Regions from separate parts of the Clostridium sp. 'deep sea' genome, predicted to be linked through region 2. Evidence: a T-box and tRNA genes for the amino acid it is inferred to sense, from the RefSeq annotation. Region 2 holds a T-box; the other holds one or more tRNA genes.
The links. A T-box is a leader RNA that pairs with one kind of tRNA and senses whether it is charged. The one in region 2 lies ahead of metG (methionine--tRNA ligase), so its partner is inferred to be a tRNA-Met.

Region 1: it has a tRNA-Met gene. The T-box ahead of metG (methionine--tRNA ligase) is inferred to sense a tRNA for this amino acid. The anticodon was not compared.

The regions. Positions count from the first base shown of each region.
Region 1 covers NZ_CP063353.1:2,952,130-2,959,924, forward strand. Annotated here, with positions in the region: gene yabQ (spore cortex biosynthesis protein YabQ) at 1-331, shown strand, start outside; gene IMX26_RS13700 (septum formation initiator family protein) at 362-742, shown strand; gene IMX26_RS13705 (Ppx/GppA phosphatase family protein) at 711-1,664, shown strand; tRNA gene IMX26_RS13710 (tRNA-Met) at 1,741-1,816, shown strand; tRNA gene IMX26_RS13715 (tRNA-Met) at 1,824-1,900, shown strand; gene IMX26_RS13720 (SpoIIE family protein phosphatase) at 2,445-4,772, shown strand; gene tilS (tRNA lysidine(34) synthetase TilS) at 4,960-6,378, shown strand; gene hpt (hypoxanthine phosphoribosyltransferase) at 6,403-6,915, shown strand; gene ftsH (ATP-dependent zinc metalloprotease FtsH) at 7,009-7,795, shown strand, end outside.
Region 2 covers NZ_CP063353.1:3,345,801-3,353,595, reverse strand. Annotated here, with positions in the region: gene IMX26_RS15570 (GerAB/ArcD/ProY family transporter) at 1-455, shown strand, start outside; gene IMX26_RS15565 (Ger(x)C family spore germination protein) at 465-1,583, shown strand; gene IMX26_RS15560 (hypothetical protein) at 1,695-2,732, opposite strand; gene IMX26_RS15555 (YidC/Oxa1 family membrane protein insertase) at 3,093-3,698, opposite strand; gene IMX26_RS15550 (hypothetical protein) at 3,755-3,985, opposite strand; gene metG (methionine--tRNA ligase) at 4,231-6,153, opposite strand; T-box leader at 6,193-6,417, opposite strand; gene IMX26_RS15540 (methyltransferase domain-containing protein) at 6,433-7,083, opposite strand.

The sequences.
Region 1 (7,795 bases), 390 kb from region 2:
TGCTGTTGCAGAAATTATCTTTGCCTTTGTAGTTTTTATTTTTGTAAGCGCTGTTATGGTTTGGTTAACATCAGGAACTTTAAGGCCTATCTATCTTATCTCAATTATTGTTGGAATTATTTTCTATTATTTAATTTGGGGTAAGAGGATTCAAAATGTTCTTAAGAGATTTATAATAATGTTAAAGAGAGTGGTCTTTAAAATTGTTGGCTTTATAGTGAGAGTTTGTTACGTTATAGGTCGAATAATAACTTGGCCCCTCGAGGCAGTTTTTAAAATTACTACTTGCATTGCTAATGGTTTTACCTGTATTATGAAAATAAAGAGATAACTAGCTAAATACTACATAGGATGATATGAAATGCGAAAGAAAAATTCTCGCCCCAAAAAAGTTTATTCACGGGCAAAGTTAAGGGGACAAAAGGTCTCTGGATTAAAAAAATCAAAGAAACCAAAAAATAAGTATAAAAGGATTTTAGCTGCAGGAGTAATTCTGGTGGCTATCTTATTCTGTGGAAAAATGTTCTTAATGCAAAGGACACAATTGAATTCCTTATTGTCTCAAAAGAAAGAGTTAGAGACTGAAATAGCTGGTATACAAGAAAATACAGCCGAGCTTCATCAAGAGGTTAGTAAACTCGATGATCCCGAATATATTAAGATCGTTGCCAGAAAAGAGTATGGAATGGTAGGCAAAGAAGATAAAGTTTTTGTACCAGCAAGAACCTCAAAAGAAAGATAAAGATATGAGATATAGTGTAATAGATTGTGGAAGTAATTCATTTAGAATGGTAGTTGTAGAGGTAATAAATAATAAAATAGTGGAATTATATAGAGACTTAAAGATGGTTCAGCTAGGAGCTGATTTAACAGCCTCTGGTGGCATTATTAATAAGGACACTGAAGAAAGATGCATTTTGGCACTACAAGAGTTTAAAAATATGGCAATAAACTATGCCTGTCAGGAGATTTATTGTGTAGGTACAAGTGCCTTAAGGTCTGCTAGTAACTCTTTAGACTTTTGCCAAGCTGTATCATTTAAAACAGGAATAAATATTAAAGTAATTAGAGGCGAACAAGAGGCTTGGTACAGTTATTGTGGTGCAACAGAAAGCAAAAAGCTAATCGCAGGTGTAGCAGTGTTAGATATTGGTGGTGGCAGTACCGAAGTTGCCATAACTACTAAAGAAAAAATACTTAGCTCTAGTATAAAAGCTGGATCAGTGCGTTTAACCAATATGTTTGCTGATAATAACAAGCAAATTCAGCTAAACGAATTTCTAAAACTCAAACAATATGTGAAAGACTTATGGCATAGTTACTGGAATAACAAAAAACTGCCTATAAGCCGTTTTATAGGGGTTGCCGGTACAATAACTACATTATCTGCTATAAAGCTTAAAATGGAGCAATATGAGCCAAACAGAATAAACGGTTCATCATTAACTTATAATCAAATCTTGGGTTTATATAATAAATTAAATGATCTTACTGTAGAACAACGGTTAAAGCTAACTGGCTTAAAATCTAAAAAGAGAGCCGAAATAATTGTTGCGGGAACGGCAATTTTATTAGCAACCTTAGAGTATTGGCAGCAGAGTGAGTTAGAGATTAGAGACAATTCTTTATTGCAAGGTGTGATTTTTGATAAAATTATTAAATAAATTATTGACAAGGCTATAATCCTATGTTATATTATAACTCGTCACTGAAAGCGTAACGCTGATGGGCATAAAACATCGCGGGGTGGAGCAGTTGGTAGCTCGTCGGGCTCATAACCCGGAGGTCGTAGGTTCGAGTCCTGCCCCCGCCACCAAAAACAAGGTGGCGTAGCTCAGCTGGCTAGAGCATTCGGTTCATACCCGAAAGGTCACTGGTTCGACTCCAGTCGCCACCACCACAATACTTGCTTTGGCAAGTTTTTTTTAATTACGAATTAAAAAATAACAATAGCTTTTTTTCGAAGAAAATAAAGAACATTATTGTAAATATGTTAGAATTGCGTTGCAATTCTTTTTTTGTTTAAACGGTATTTCACAGAAAAGATCCATGTAGGGGATGTTCTTGTGTTATTCCGTGATTAGCATTACGTAACCTACCATTATACCTCTCACAAAAGAAGTCTGGCCTATCTCACGGTGGGGTCTGGCCTCAATCTGATTAACTCCACCTTAATCTTAGTGTAACATTAAGGCGAAAGAAATAACTATCTTATCAGCAAGAGATCTGAACCCTGCTGTAATAGATGTTTGTTAAAACACAGAGCATACTCAAAATCTAATCCGCAGAAACGACTTTGCTACATAGTGCTAAAGTGATTTTGCAAAATCCGTCGAAATCTTCTTAACCAGCCAAGACATATTTCAACACCTTGTGCATATATGCGGTATTATAATCAAAATACAGAAAATGTAATAAAAGAGGCTCTGGAGGGGTTGAGGTTTTTGAATCAAATTAGTCATAACTTTAGGAAAAGAGACTTCTTTAAAAAATATATGAAACCCTTTATAAAGCTCAATAAAAATGTTGTATCAACTGTGTCATATACAGATTTCATTATTTTTATTGGTGCTATTCTAATAGCCCGTAATGAAAGCTTCACAGCTACCTTAGGAATGGTAAGTGCTCTTTGGGCAACCTTGGTTATTCTTAAGTACAAATATTTAATTCCTATTTTCTTAGGGGCTTCAATTGGTTTAGGTAGTACTGGTAATACCAAAGCTATAATCGGTTTTTGGGCATTTTGCATGTGCTTTAGTATTTTAAAAAAGCTTAAAATAAAAAAAAAATCAATCCCAAAAGCGTTTTTAGTAGTTGTTAGTGCCGTAATTGCATACTCTATTAAAGTTTTGGGTGATATTCATGTAATTCATCTTCCTATTTATGTGTTATCAACTTTATTTTTAACTCAAATTTTTTTTATTGCTCTAAACGATAGTGTTCTTAAAATAACTAAATACAGCAATAATGATTGGCGTTTAATATGCAAAATAATATTTTTAGCTGCTGCCATAAGTGGGGTAGGTCCCCTAGTAATCTTAAATCTTTCTGTGGTCAATATTATTAAGTTCCTAAGTATTATGATTGTAGCTCAAGCAGGTTGTTATCCTGCAGCTTTGCTTGGAATAGTATTAGGAAGTGGATTATTATCTGGATCATTTAATGCAATATCTGCAGGACAAGCCTGTTTTTTAGGTTTTATCTTGGGAGTTTGTAAGGATTACTCTAAACTTACATACGTAGCAGTTGCTATAGCCTCCAATATAATATGGTTGAATCAAGGTAGTTTTATGGATATAAAAATTTCCCTATTAGAAATGACTTTAGCTAGTATTATTTGGCTAGTTATTAAAAAATTTATGCCTAAGAGTTTAATCTTTGAGCCTTTTAAAACAAGCCCTATACCTGTTAAAGAAAAACCCCAAAAAGTAGAAGATAGTTGGGTGCAAATAGCGCAGGTATGTGATGAAATTGCTGTAGTTTTAAGCACTTCTGAATATGAGCCTATAGAAAACACCCATCTGTTACAAATAATTGAATGGACAGGGGTATCTTTATGTCAAAACTGTGCGTATTATGAGCAATGTTGGTCACAGGATTTATTTTTAACCTATCATAAATGGAAAGACTTTTTAATAAGTCTCGATCAAAATAAAGATAATATCAATAGTATTTATCAGGTATTGCCTCAACATTGTCCTAGTAAAAATAAGCTTGTTGATGTCTTTGATCAACACTTAAACTTAATTAGAGTAGAACTTTTTTGGCGAAATAAACTACAAGAGTGTAGTAGCCTAGCTGTTGATAGATTAAGTGATTTTTCTGATATGGCAAGGTCTTTAGCCACCGGTTCAAACCAAAAAAAAGAGCTTGAAAAAGAATTAATAGCTCAAATAAAAAGAGAGTTACAGGAACAAGCAGTTAACCTTAATAAAATAAATATACGCTGTAACAATAGAAAGAGGATAATAAGTTTAACTATGGGTTCTTGTTATGATTATAAATCTTGTTCTAATATAATAGTACCTACAGTAAACAAAATTATAGGTGGAAAACTTGTAAATAGCTTGTATAACTGCTCTAAACATACTAAAAGCTTATCATGTAGTTGCGAACTAGAATATGCCCCATCAGTGGAGGTTGAGTATGGAGTAGCTAGCTTATCTCCTAGTGGTATATCAGGTGATTCTTACTGGCTAGATCATTTAACTGATGGACGATTTATAGCGTTATTAAGTGATGGTATGGGTAGCGGATATGTTGCCCGTAAAGATAGTAAGTACGCCATAGATTTGCTGCAAAAACTCCTTAAAACAGGCTTAGATATTAAAAGCCTTATTAAACTACTAAATACAGCGTTAGCTTTAGGAATACAACAGGACTCTTTTGTTACAATAGATGGTGTTTTAGTAGATTGCTTTAAAGGCTGTGCTCAATTAATAAAAATTGGTGCAAGTTACACCTGTTTAAAAAGAGATAGAGATGTTAAACTTTGGAAATCATCAACCTTGCCAGTAGGAGTGTTTCCAGAGATAGATATAGACCAGTATGATATAAGTCTGCAAAAAGATGATATTCTAATAATGTTATCTGATGGTATTGTAGATAATCAAAGAATTGTAGACAGCGAAAAATGGCTAATAAACATTATAAAAGAATTGCCTAAAATTACTGCAAATGAAATAGCAGACTACATAATTAAAATAGCAAAGCGTCATTGTAATGTTGAAATAAAAGATGACATGACCGTAGTAGTACTTAAAATTGTTTAATCTTTGACTATAACGGTATTCCGTTGATAGCTCATTCCTCCATACTTGGCACCATAAGGGTGCCTTTTTTTTTGTTTTGAGGAGATTATAAGCCAACTATTTAATTTAGCAGATTTTTTAATTAAATAAAGTATTGATTTAGCATAATAAAGTAGATAATATAATAAACAACAAAAGGGGTGAAGTAATGTCCACACATAAGTATCATGAATTCATTAAAATGCTAACAAATACATATCAGTGGCCAAGTGGTAAGACCCTAATAGTAGCAATAAGTGGAGGTCCTGATTCTACTTGTGCCATGAGGGTCTTGCATGACTTAGCCCTAAATCATGATTTTAAACTGCACTTAGCACATCTCGACCATTGTTTACGGGGTGAGCATTCGGATAAAGATGCCGAGTATGTGAAATCATTAGCACACATGTTTAAATGGGATTACACTATAGAAAAAGCTAATCTTAATCTCATTTACGAAGAAACTCAGGGATCTATGCAACAGGTATGTCGTGATGTGAGAATGAAATTTTTGCAAAGAGTTGCTAAAAAAGTTAAAGCCTTTGGCATAGCTTTTGGCCATAATAAAGGTGACCAAGCTGAGACTATTTTACAGCACTTAATTAGGGGTAGTGGTCTTGCAGGATTAACTGGAATGCAAATAATTGAAAAAAATAACGACAAATTAGCAATAATTCGACCCTTAATTCAAAAAACTAGGGGTGAAATACTTGAAATGCTGGATGCTTTTCAGTTAACATATCGACAGGATGCTTCAAATAAAACAGATAAGTACCAGAGAAACCATATTAGACACAATTTAATACCTTTTATCGAGGATAACTATAATCCACAAGTAATTGATAGAATTTCAGATATGAGCAAAGTACTTAAGCAGGATGAAGACTACTTAAATGAACAGGCTTTACTGCTTGCTCAACGAGCATTAAAAGAAACACCAAAAGCAGTAGTAGTTGAAATTGAAATATTGAAATCAATCCACTTAGCTTTATGTACTAGAGTAATGAGATATGCTTATCGTTTATTAACTGGCACAACAGACAACCTAAGTTTTGAGCATAGTTTAAAACTTAGTAAGTTAATAAATTCTCGCCATGGTGATTCAATATCATTGCCCAAAGAGGTTACTTGTGAGAAAGTGTATGATAGGTTATATTTATATTATAAAGACAACTGGAATGAAAGCGTTAACTTATCGAGCATAGCTATTGAATCCCCAACAACAATAGAATTGCCAGACAATAAATATCTTAAAATTGAAATTAAAGACTATAATCATAGTGAGGCATATAAGCTTAAACTAAGAGATGTAGCTTATTTTGATTTAGATAAAGTTGCTATGCCAATAATAGCAAGAACTAGACAAAATGGTGATAAATTCTTTCCGGAGGGGGCGCCTGGTAAAAAAAAGCTTAAAGATTTTTTTATAGATAAAAAAATACCTAAAAATTCACGTAATCATTTGGTTTTAATTGTCGATAATAGTGGTAAAATACTTTGGATAACAGGTTTAAGAAGAAGCCAATATGCAAAAATAACCAATAAAACTAAAAAAGTTTTGGCTTTGAGGATAATGGAGGGAGAATAGTTGGACAATAGTATTAAGTATGTAATGTACAGCGAAGAACAAATAAAAAAAAGAGTAAGCGAGATAGCAGCCCAAATAAGTGTTGATTATCAAAGCAAAGATGTATTACTCGTATGTGTATTAAGGGGTTCAATAATTTTCACTGCTGATTTGATTAGAGAAATAAGTATTCCTGTAAAGGTAGATACCATTGCCGTAAGCAGTTATGGAAACTCTACAGAATCAAGTGGTGTAGTGAGATTAATAAAGGACCTCGATGAAACTATTAAAGATGTACATGTTCTTATTGTAGAAGACATCATTGATAGTGGACTTACCCTTCAATATCTAATTAACATGCTTAAGCAGCGTAATCCGGCATCCGTTAAGGTATGTACTTTATTAGATAAACGCGAAAGACGTATGTCTAATGTAATTCCAGACTATGCTGGTTTTATAATACCTAATGAATTTGTAATAGGATATGGCATGGATTACGGCGAATATTATAGGCAGTTGCCTTATATAGGGGTTCTTAAACCAGAGGTATATCAATAATCTGGAATAGTTTTCTAGATGTAATTGAATACACTAAAAACGTATGATACAATATAATATGATTTTTTGGCAGCAGAGAGGAGGCCAACGTGGTTGAATAAACGTGTACGCGCAGCCAGTGTTTATATATTACTAATTATTATTGCTTTATCATTAATTAGTTACTTCTCCAATGGCGATGATCAGATTGCTAAACCCGATATTAATACCTTTCAAAAACAGGTAGAAAGCGGTATGGTTAAATCTTTGGTCGTAGAGGGTAATAATGGTAAAGGTGAGTATGCAGATGGAGCAAAATTTGAAATCTTTCTTCCTGCTGAGGACGAAGAATTAAGACAGCTAATGAAGGCTCATATACCTGACCTTAAATATAGACCTGTTCCTACTGCACCTTGGTGGACTGCTTTACTGACATACTTAATACCATTTGCACTAATCCTAGGTATTTGGTTCTTTTTCTTTAACCAAACCCAGGGTGGTGGCAATAGAGCTATGTCTTTTGGCAAGAGTAGAGCTAAGCTCCACGAGCAAAATCGTAAACAAGTAACATTTGATGATGTTGCGGGTTACGAAGAGGTGAAAGAAGAGTTAATTGAGATTGTAGAGTTCTTAAAGGATTCTCGTCGTTTTATTCAAATGGGAGCTAGAATACCTAAAGGAGTGCTTTTATTTGGACCTCCAGGTACTGGTAAAACATTCTTAGCAAGAGCAGTTGCTGGTGAAGCAAAAGTACCATTCTTTAGCATTAGTGGTTCTGACTTTGTTGAGATGTTTGTAGGTGTAGGTGCATCTCGAGTTAGGGATATGTTCGAGAACGCAAAAAAAAGTGCCCCATGTATTTTATTTATTGATGAAATTGATGCAGTAGGACGCCATCGTG
Region 2 (7,795 bases):
TAAAAGCCTCGATAAAGGCCTTAGCAGTAGGTGCAGTAATATGGGTGTGGATTGTTTTTATAACAATAGTATATTTAGGTATTGATTTAGTACCTAAAAGTTATTGGTCTTTTATAATGGTTTATGAAAGCATACACATACCAATTATTAATAATTTTAGATACGTATTAATGTTTGTATGGATTTTAATAATTTTTAAATGTATCGCTAATTTTTATTTTGCTTCTGCTTTTAGCATAAAGCAATTCGTTAAAATAGAAACAAAAAAAATATGCATATATATTTATCCTCTAATGATTTATTTATCATTACAACTCTCAAATAATCTATTAAAGGAAAAAATATTGGAATTTGCATCTCCGGCTTTTATCATTTTTAATTTTATATTTCTTAGTTTAACAGCTTTGTTAATATTAATAAAATCCAAATTAAAACCAAATTCAAAAACAAATTAGGAGGCATTTATGAATAAAAAAATAAAAAAATATGGTGTCATTCTCATTATTTTAGCAGTTATCTACCTCTATTTTGGTTTTGAAAAAGATTTTTTGCCTATTGAGGAGTTGGATATTCCTTCGGGGGTTGGAATTGATTTAGTTTTAGATGAGTTAGGTAATATTGAGTATAGTGTACCTATTTCTTTTTATAATTACGGTGAAGAAGAAAAAATAAGTAGTTTAACACACACAGGATATGGTAGTACTATTCCCGAAACCAGAGAAACAAGACAGCTGATTTCTAGTAAAAAAATGATATTAGGTATTGAAAGAGTTTTAATGTTTAGTGAAGATGCCTCAAGGGCTGGTATAAAAAGCTATTTGGAAATATTTTTTAAGAATCCCAATATAAATGATACCGCACTTGTATCGATATGTAAGGGTAAGTGTGAAGATATTTTAAATTATAAAGTACCAGAGTATCCTAGTGCTGCTGATTATATAGCAGGTATATTAGAGCATTCTACTGAATTTAATTTTTTTTCACATAAATATATTCTTAGTGATGTATTTATTTGTATCGCTTCTGAAGGAAAAAATATTGCTTTACCATATATTGAAGTAAAAGATGACAAACTTCAAATTACGGGTATGGCATTATTTAAGGAAGACAAAATGGTTAAAAAATTAGATATGGATCAGGTAAAAGTAATGAATATCCTAAGAGAAAATAATGTTAAAGGTATGCTTACATTGCAATCAAATCTCAAAGAGTATATCGGCTATTTTGCAAAAACAAAACGAAAGGTAAAATGCGAAAAAAAAGATGAAACATATACTTTTTTCATTGATTTATCTTTTAATGGAGACATAATAGATAATTCTTTGTTTGATGGTATTCATAAAGACGAAGATACTATGAAAAAATTTGAGAAGAATATGAAAGAACATGTAGAAAAAATCTGTAATGATTTTATAACAGATATGCAACAAAATTTAAAGTTTGATTGTCTTAGATTAGGCCACGTTGCTGCAGCTAAATATGGACGACATACAGGTGTTGATTGGAATGAAATAGTTTGTAAATCCACTATAAAAGTTAATGTTAAGATTAAGGTAGATAAAATGGGAAGAGGCGATTATTAGTATCCTCTCCAACATCATTAAATTAACTAAAGGTATATTTTATATAATTTATTTATTAGGGGCTGTAACTTTATATGTTAAAAACAGCTCCTATAATTAATAGTGATTGTTTTAATTATTAACTTCGTGAGCTATCAATAAATAACGAAATGTTAGGTCACATTTTCTTCTTTTACCTTTCCAGTTCTCTTCTAGCATTAATCCACTATAGGCTCCCCAAACCTTAAAAACTTTATGTTTAACAGGTAAATCTAGTATTCCATTATTGTTTAAAACTTTATTGGTAAGCTGATTAAATAAAACATTTAGCCTATTTATTTTTGATACTACCCCTAATTTGCTAAATAATATCATAATAGATATGAATTGATACCACTCAAAATCGGTATAAGCTGTTAAGTCTTTTGAAAAATCAAGCTTAGACATTGTGGCAGGGGCTATGCGCTGACTTTTGTGTTTAATATATATGGTTGGTAGAGGAGAAAGTAAAATTAAGTTTTTTATAGCTTTTGTTACAATATTAATATTTTCACTACTTCTCCAGGAGTTTGTATAAGCCAAAAGTCTTAATTGATATAAATCTGGTAATGCCTTACTCTCTTGTACAAAATATTGACCTTTTTTTAAATCTGAGAATTCTTTGATGTCTTTAACAACTGCTAGATATTTCATACGTTCTAAAGCAATAGCTATTGAGGAATTTTGAATATTATCATTAGCTCTATTAAAAAGTGCTAATAATCCATCTCTTTCATAATCAGAGCCATATAATCCTTTATTGGGGCAAAATATGTCCCAACTGCTATAAGATCTATTATAGTCTTCTCTGTTTAAAGATGCTAATGCTTTAAAAATAAAAGGCTCCGATATTTTTAAGCCAGTTTCTGCTAAAAATCTTAAGGCAACTTCCATAGCTTTTGAGCTTTGAATCTTCACATTTACAGGCAACCAACCACCATGAAAAGCGTTGCCAAAATAGCCATCTTCTTGTTGCCAACTTATTAACTCTAAAACCCGAGGGTCATTTAAAATTAATTTACGATACTGCTCGTAATTATCTTTTTTAAGAATTTCTTTTTCTACTCTATATTTTATAATACAGCCGGCATTATTCATTAAATAGTCAATACTATTCTGAGATAAGTGCATTTTAATACTCCTTATAACTAGTTAACAAGCCTGTTAATGGTTCTTATTTATTAAGCTAAAATTAGGACTTATGCTAATTATTATATCAAAAATTAATCAATTAGTGGTATAATTTTCTAATATTTACTTTTGCTTAATTGATATAGTTGTTTTTTAATCACAATGATACCTCAGTTTTTGTTGGTAACTCAATATCTAAAAAACTTGTTCAAAATAACACCACCCGTTAAACGAGTGGTGTTGTTTTGTAACGTATCTTGAGTTCAACTCTAAAGCCTATAAGTGTAGGGAATCACCACTGTGTGATTCCGTTTTCTTATAAACACTCTTATTTTATGTGGCTGTGTTTACAAAAAATAGCTATTTAATTAACTGCTGCAAACTCCTTATTACTGCTGATGTAATAAAATAAATACCCATAGCTGAGGGCATTTTAGCAACTAACAGTAAAGACATTACAACAGGCATAGCGACTGTTTGGATAGATAGTTTTGCAACATTAACACTTTTTAAGATATTGAACTGCGCTAAAATATTAGGTAGCAGCTGAACTATAATATACAAAATAGGTAATATAAAATACGGATCGGGTAATGTTAATGAACTAACCCATGGTAATAGTTTGGTGCTTGTATCTACAATATTTTTAGTAAATAGCCTATACATAACTATAAATATAGGTAGCTGTAAAAACATTATTAAACAGCCTGAATAAGAGCTAGTACTTGTTTGATAAAGCTTTTGCAGTTCTTCATTCATTTTTACTTCATCATTTTTATATTTTTCTTTAATTTTATTGGCTTTATCTGATAAATCCTTCATGGAATTCATAGATTTCTGCTGTTTTATTGTTAGTGGCAATAAGAGCAGGTTTATTGTTATGGTTACTAATACAATAGTTAAACCATAATCGTGGGTAAGGTTATTAACAGTATCAATTACTGTTTGAAATAAATTTGTTATCATTAAGTTTGTCTCCTTTTAATATTAATTTTAGTTTGTTACTCTAACTAAAATTAATATTAAAATTCAACACAGTATCTCCAAATGTAGTATTTGTTATAACTATTATAATTAACTATATATAAATTATTTAAAATTACATATTTTACAATATTAACAGGCTTAATAAAACTAATTACTGCAATTTTTAGCTTATTAAAACAACCTATGTTAACAAACATATAGGCCAAAATAAAACTAATTGCTATTAATGATGTTATTAAAAACATAAAGTCACAGTTTAAAAACATAAATATCACCTAAGTTTATATACCCATTCATCAATGGTTATTAACATATGTTTATAGTTAGTTACTTAAATACTAGTGTAAAATTACGTAAATGAATGGCACAGAGGCACATTCACTACATGTGTTTTACTGATACTTGAATAATAACAAAGGGGTAGTCAGTTACATAAAAATGACTTCCCCTTTAATAAGTTAAATAATTAGGCATATTTTAAGACTAATAATTATACTACCAAGACCAAATACTACGAAACTACGGTACCACTCTCAATATCTGCTGATACTAATTTTAACTCATCTTTATTAGAGGCAGCCAAGACCATACCTTGAGACTCTACACCTCTTAAGATAACTGGCTTTAAGTTGGCCACTAACACAATTTTTTTACCAACTAAATCTTCGGGTTTATAAAACTTAGCAATGCCTGAGACAACTTGTCTTGTTTCGGGACCTACTTGTAGTTGTAAAACAAGCAATCTATCGGCCTTGGGGTGTTTTTCAGCTTTAATAATTTCTGCTACTCTTAAATCTAGTTTAGTAAAATCATCAAACACTATCTCGGGCTTCAGCTCTAGTTTAGGCTGTTGTACAGCTTTGTATTTAGCTTTAACAGCTTCAACTTCTTTCATTTTTTTGGCTTCATCTATACGTGCAAATAGTACCTCTGCATTACCAACAGAGTTACCTACAACTGTACCATTAAAACTCTTTAGAGACTCTAGCTCGGTAGTTTGAGCATTTATTTGTTTAAGAATACGTTCTGCTGTTTGTGGAATAAAGGCCTTTAACATTACCCCTGCAAACCTAATGCACTCTAATAAATTATAAAGCACAGTACCTAAACGTTCGTGGTTTTCTTCGTCTTTGGCAAGGATCCATGGCATTGTTTCATCTATATACTTATTTGAACGTCTTAACATAACCCAAATTTCTTGTAAAGCATCTGCTACTCTGTAGCAATCCATTAGCTCTTCTACCTTTTTAGGTGTTTGAAGGGCTATGTTAATTAATTCATCATCAAACTCTCCGCTAGCTGTTGGGGCTTGAATTACACCCCCAAAATACTTATTAACCATGGCTACGGTACGTTTTACCAAGTTTCCTAAAATATTAGCTAAGTCGGTGTTAACTCTAGAAATCATCATTTCATAGGTAATTGTGCCATCTATAGCGAAGGGCATTTCTCTTAAAACATAATAACGTACAGCATCTACCCCAAACAAGTTAATTAAGTCATCTGTATAAATAACATTACCTCGTGACTTACTCATTTTTTCTTTGCCTGTCATTAACCAAGGGTGTCCAAACACCTGTTTAGGTAATTCTTCACCCAGAGCCATGAGTATAATTGGCCAATAAATTGAGTGAAAACGCACTATGTCTTTACCAATTATATGCACGTTTGCTGGCCACAACTTTTTATACTGATCCGAAGGTTGCTCTGGATCATAACCAATTGCAGAGATATAGTTAGAAAGGGCATCAATCCATACATAAGTAACATGATTGGGGTCAAACTCAACTGGTATTCCCCAGTTAAATGAGGTTCTGGATACACATAAATCTTGTAACCCCGGTTTAATAAAGTTATTAAGCATTTCATTTTTACGTGTTTCGGGCCAAATAAACTGAGGGTTATTTTCAATATGTTGTTCTAACTGTTTCTGGTACTTAGATAGCTTTAAAAAATACGCCTCTTCACTGGCCTTTTTTACTTCTCTGCCACAGTCAGGACATTTTCCATCTTCAAGCTGCAACTCTGTCCAAAATGATTCACAAGGTGTGCAATACCAGCCTTCATATTTACCTTTATATATATCGCCTTTTTCATAAAGCTTTTTAAATATCTTTTGCACTACAGCCTTGTGTTTAGGGTTAGTTGTTCTAATAAATTGATCATAACTCACATTTACACTATCCCAAATTCGCTGAATTTCACCTGATATTTCATCAACATGTTGTTGAGGTGTTTTACCTGTATCTTCAGCTTGTTGCTGTATTTTTTGACCATGTTCATCTGTGCCTGTTAAAAAGTAAGTATCATAACCCTGTTCACGTTTAAAACGCACCAAAGAATCTGATAAAATTGCCTCATAAACATTACCTATATGAGGAATTTTAGAGGCATATGCTATAGCAGTTGTTAAAAAAAATTTTCCTTTGCTCATATATTACACTCCTTTAAAAAATAAAAAAACCACCATCCCAATAGGGACGGAAGTTTATCCGCGGTACCACCCTAGTTCTGCATAAATGCAGCACTCATTGTGCCTAAACACTGTGTTATATCGCACACAACGTCTTTACCTAACAATAAATGTGTAGTAAAGAGGCTCCAGGGCCATCTTCAGTTTATTTTAATCATTGCCTTTCACCAAACGACAACTCTCTAAAGATTAAGCAAAACCTACTCTTCCTATCAACGCCTTTATATTGAAATTAGTGTATCATTGGCTGGTATGAGTGTCAAGTTTTGAGATTGATTGTTGTTTACACTCTACATAACTTATAGGAAAAGATGCCTTAATAACTGAACTATTTATAATTTCAAAACCATTATTTTTAATAAAACTATGATAACTATGCTCTGACCATTTATTATAAGCTTTAAACCCTATTAAACCAGTTACTTTAGAAAAAATACTAGCCTTTAAGTTGTTGGCATGTACAAATGTTGGGGCATATAGTATGCCATTTGGTGTTAACACTCTATGTACTTCCTGAAGGGCTTTTTGGGGATTAGGCATAATGTGTAAAACATTTGAGATAATAATTTTATTAAATGAATTATCCTTATAGCTTAACTTACAGGCATCTTGTACCATAAAATTAATATTTTTTATTTGTTGAACCTGTGCTTTTTGTTCACAAACATTTATCATTTGTAAAGAAAAGTCAGTGGCTTCTATTTTTTTTAGGTAATTGGCTAAGCCAAATGCAATAATACCAGTAGCTGTACCCAGCTCAAGAACCTTATCTGTTGGTAGGCTTGATTGTTTTATTAACTCAACAATTTTTTTATAGGCAACCTTATCTTTTTTCATGAATTTATCATATATTTTTGCTACCCTATTCCAAACTCTTTTTTCATTACCCATTTTTTCAGCTCATTTCTTATGTTAAGTTTAGTATTATTGATTATCATTATTATATTAACACCATGACTTTAGTAAATCAATCTTAAAAATCATTTCAACTAATTGGGGAGTATGATTTTTAAAGATTGATGTAAAAATATTTGAGGTTTAAAAATCAAGCTTTTAGGAAATAGTTAAGGGATTAGTACCACAAAGGGCACGAAGGGAAAATAAGATGGTATTGCTAAATGGTAATCCTTACGCTTCAGCATCTTAATTTATAGTCAATCCATTTTTTAAGTTTTATTATTAAGCTTCATTTTTATACCACCAGTTAAGTTAAATCAAGAGACTTCTTCGTACCCTTTGTGTTTAAAAACCATTTTATTTAGTTGGGAAGTATGATTTTTAAAGCTTTTATTTAATTACTAATATTTGAGGTTTAAAAATCAGGGTTTTAGGAAATAGTTAAGGGATTAGTACCACAAAGGGCACGAAGGGAAAATAAGATGGTATTGCTAAATGGTAATCCTTACGCTTCAGTATCTTAATTTATAGTCAATCCATTTTTTAAGTTTTATTATTAAGCTTTATTTTCAAACCACCAGTTAAGTTAAATCCAGAGACTTCTTCGTGCACTTTGTGCCCTTTGTGTTTAAAAACCATTGTAATTAATTGGGAAGTGTGATTTTTAAAGCTTTTATTTAATTACTAATATTTGAGGTTTAAAAAT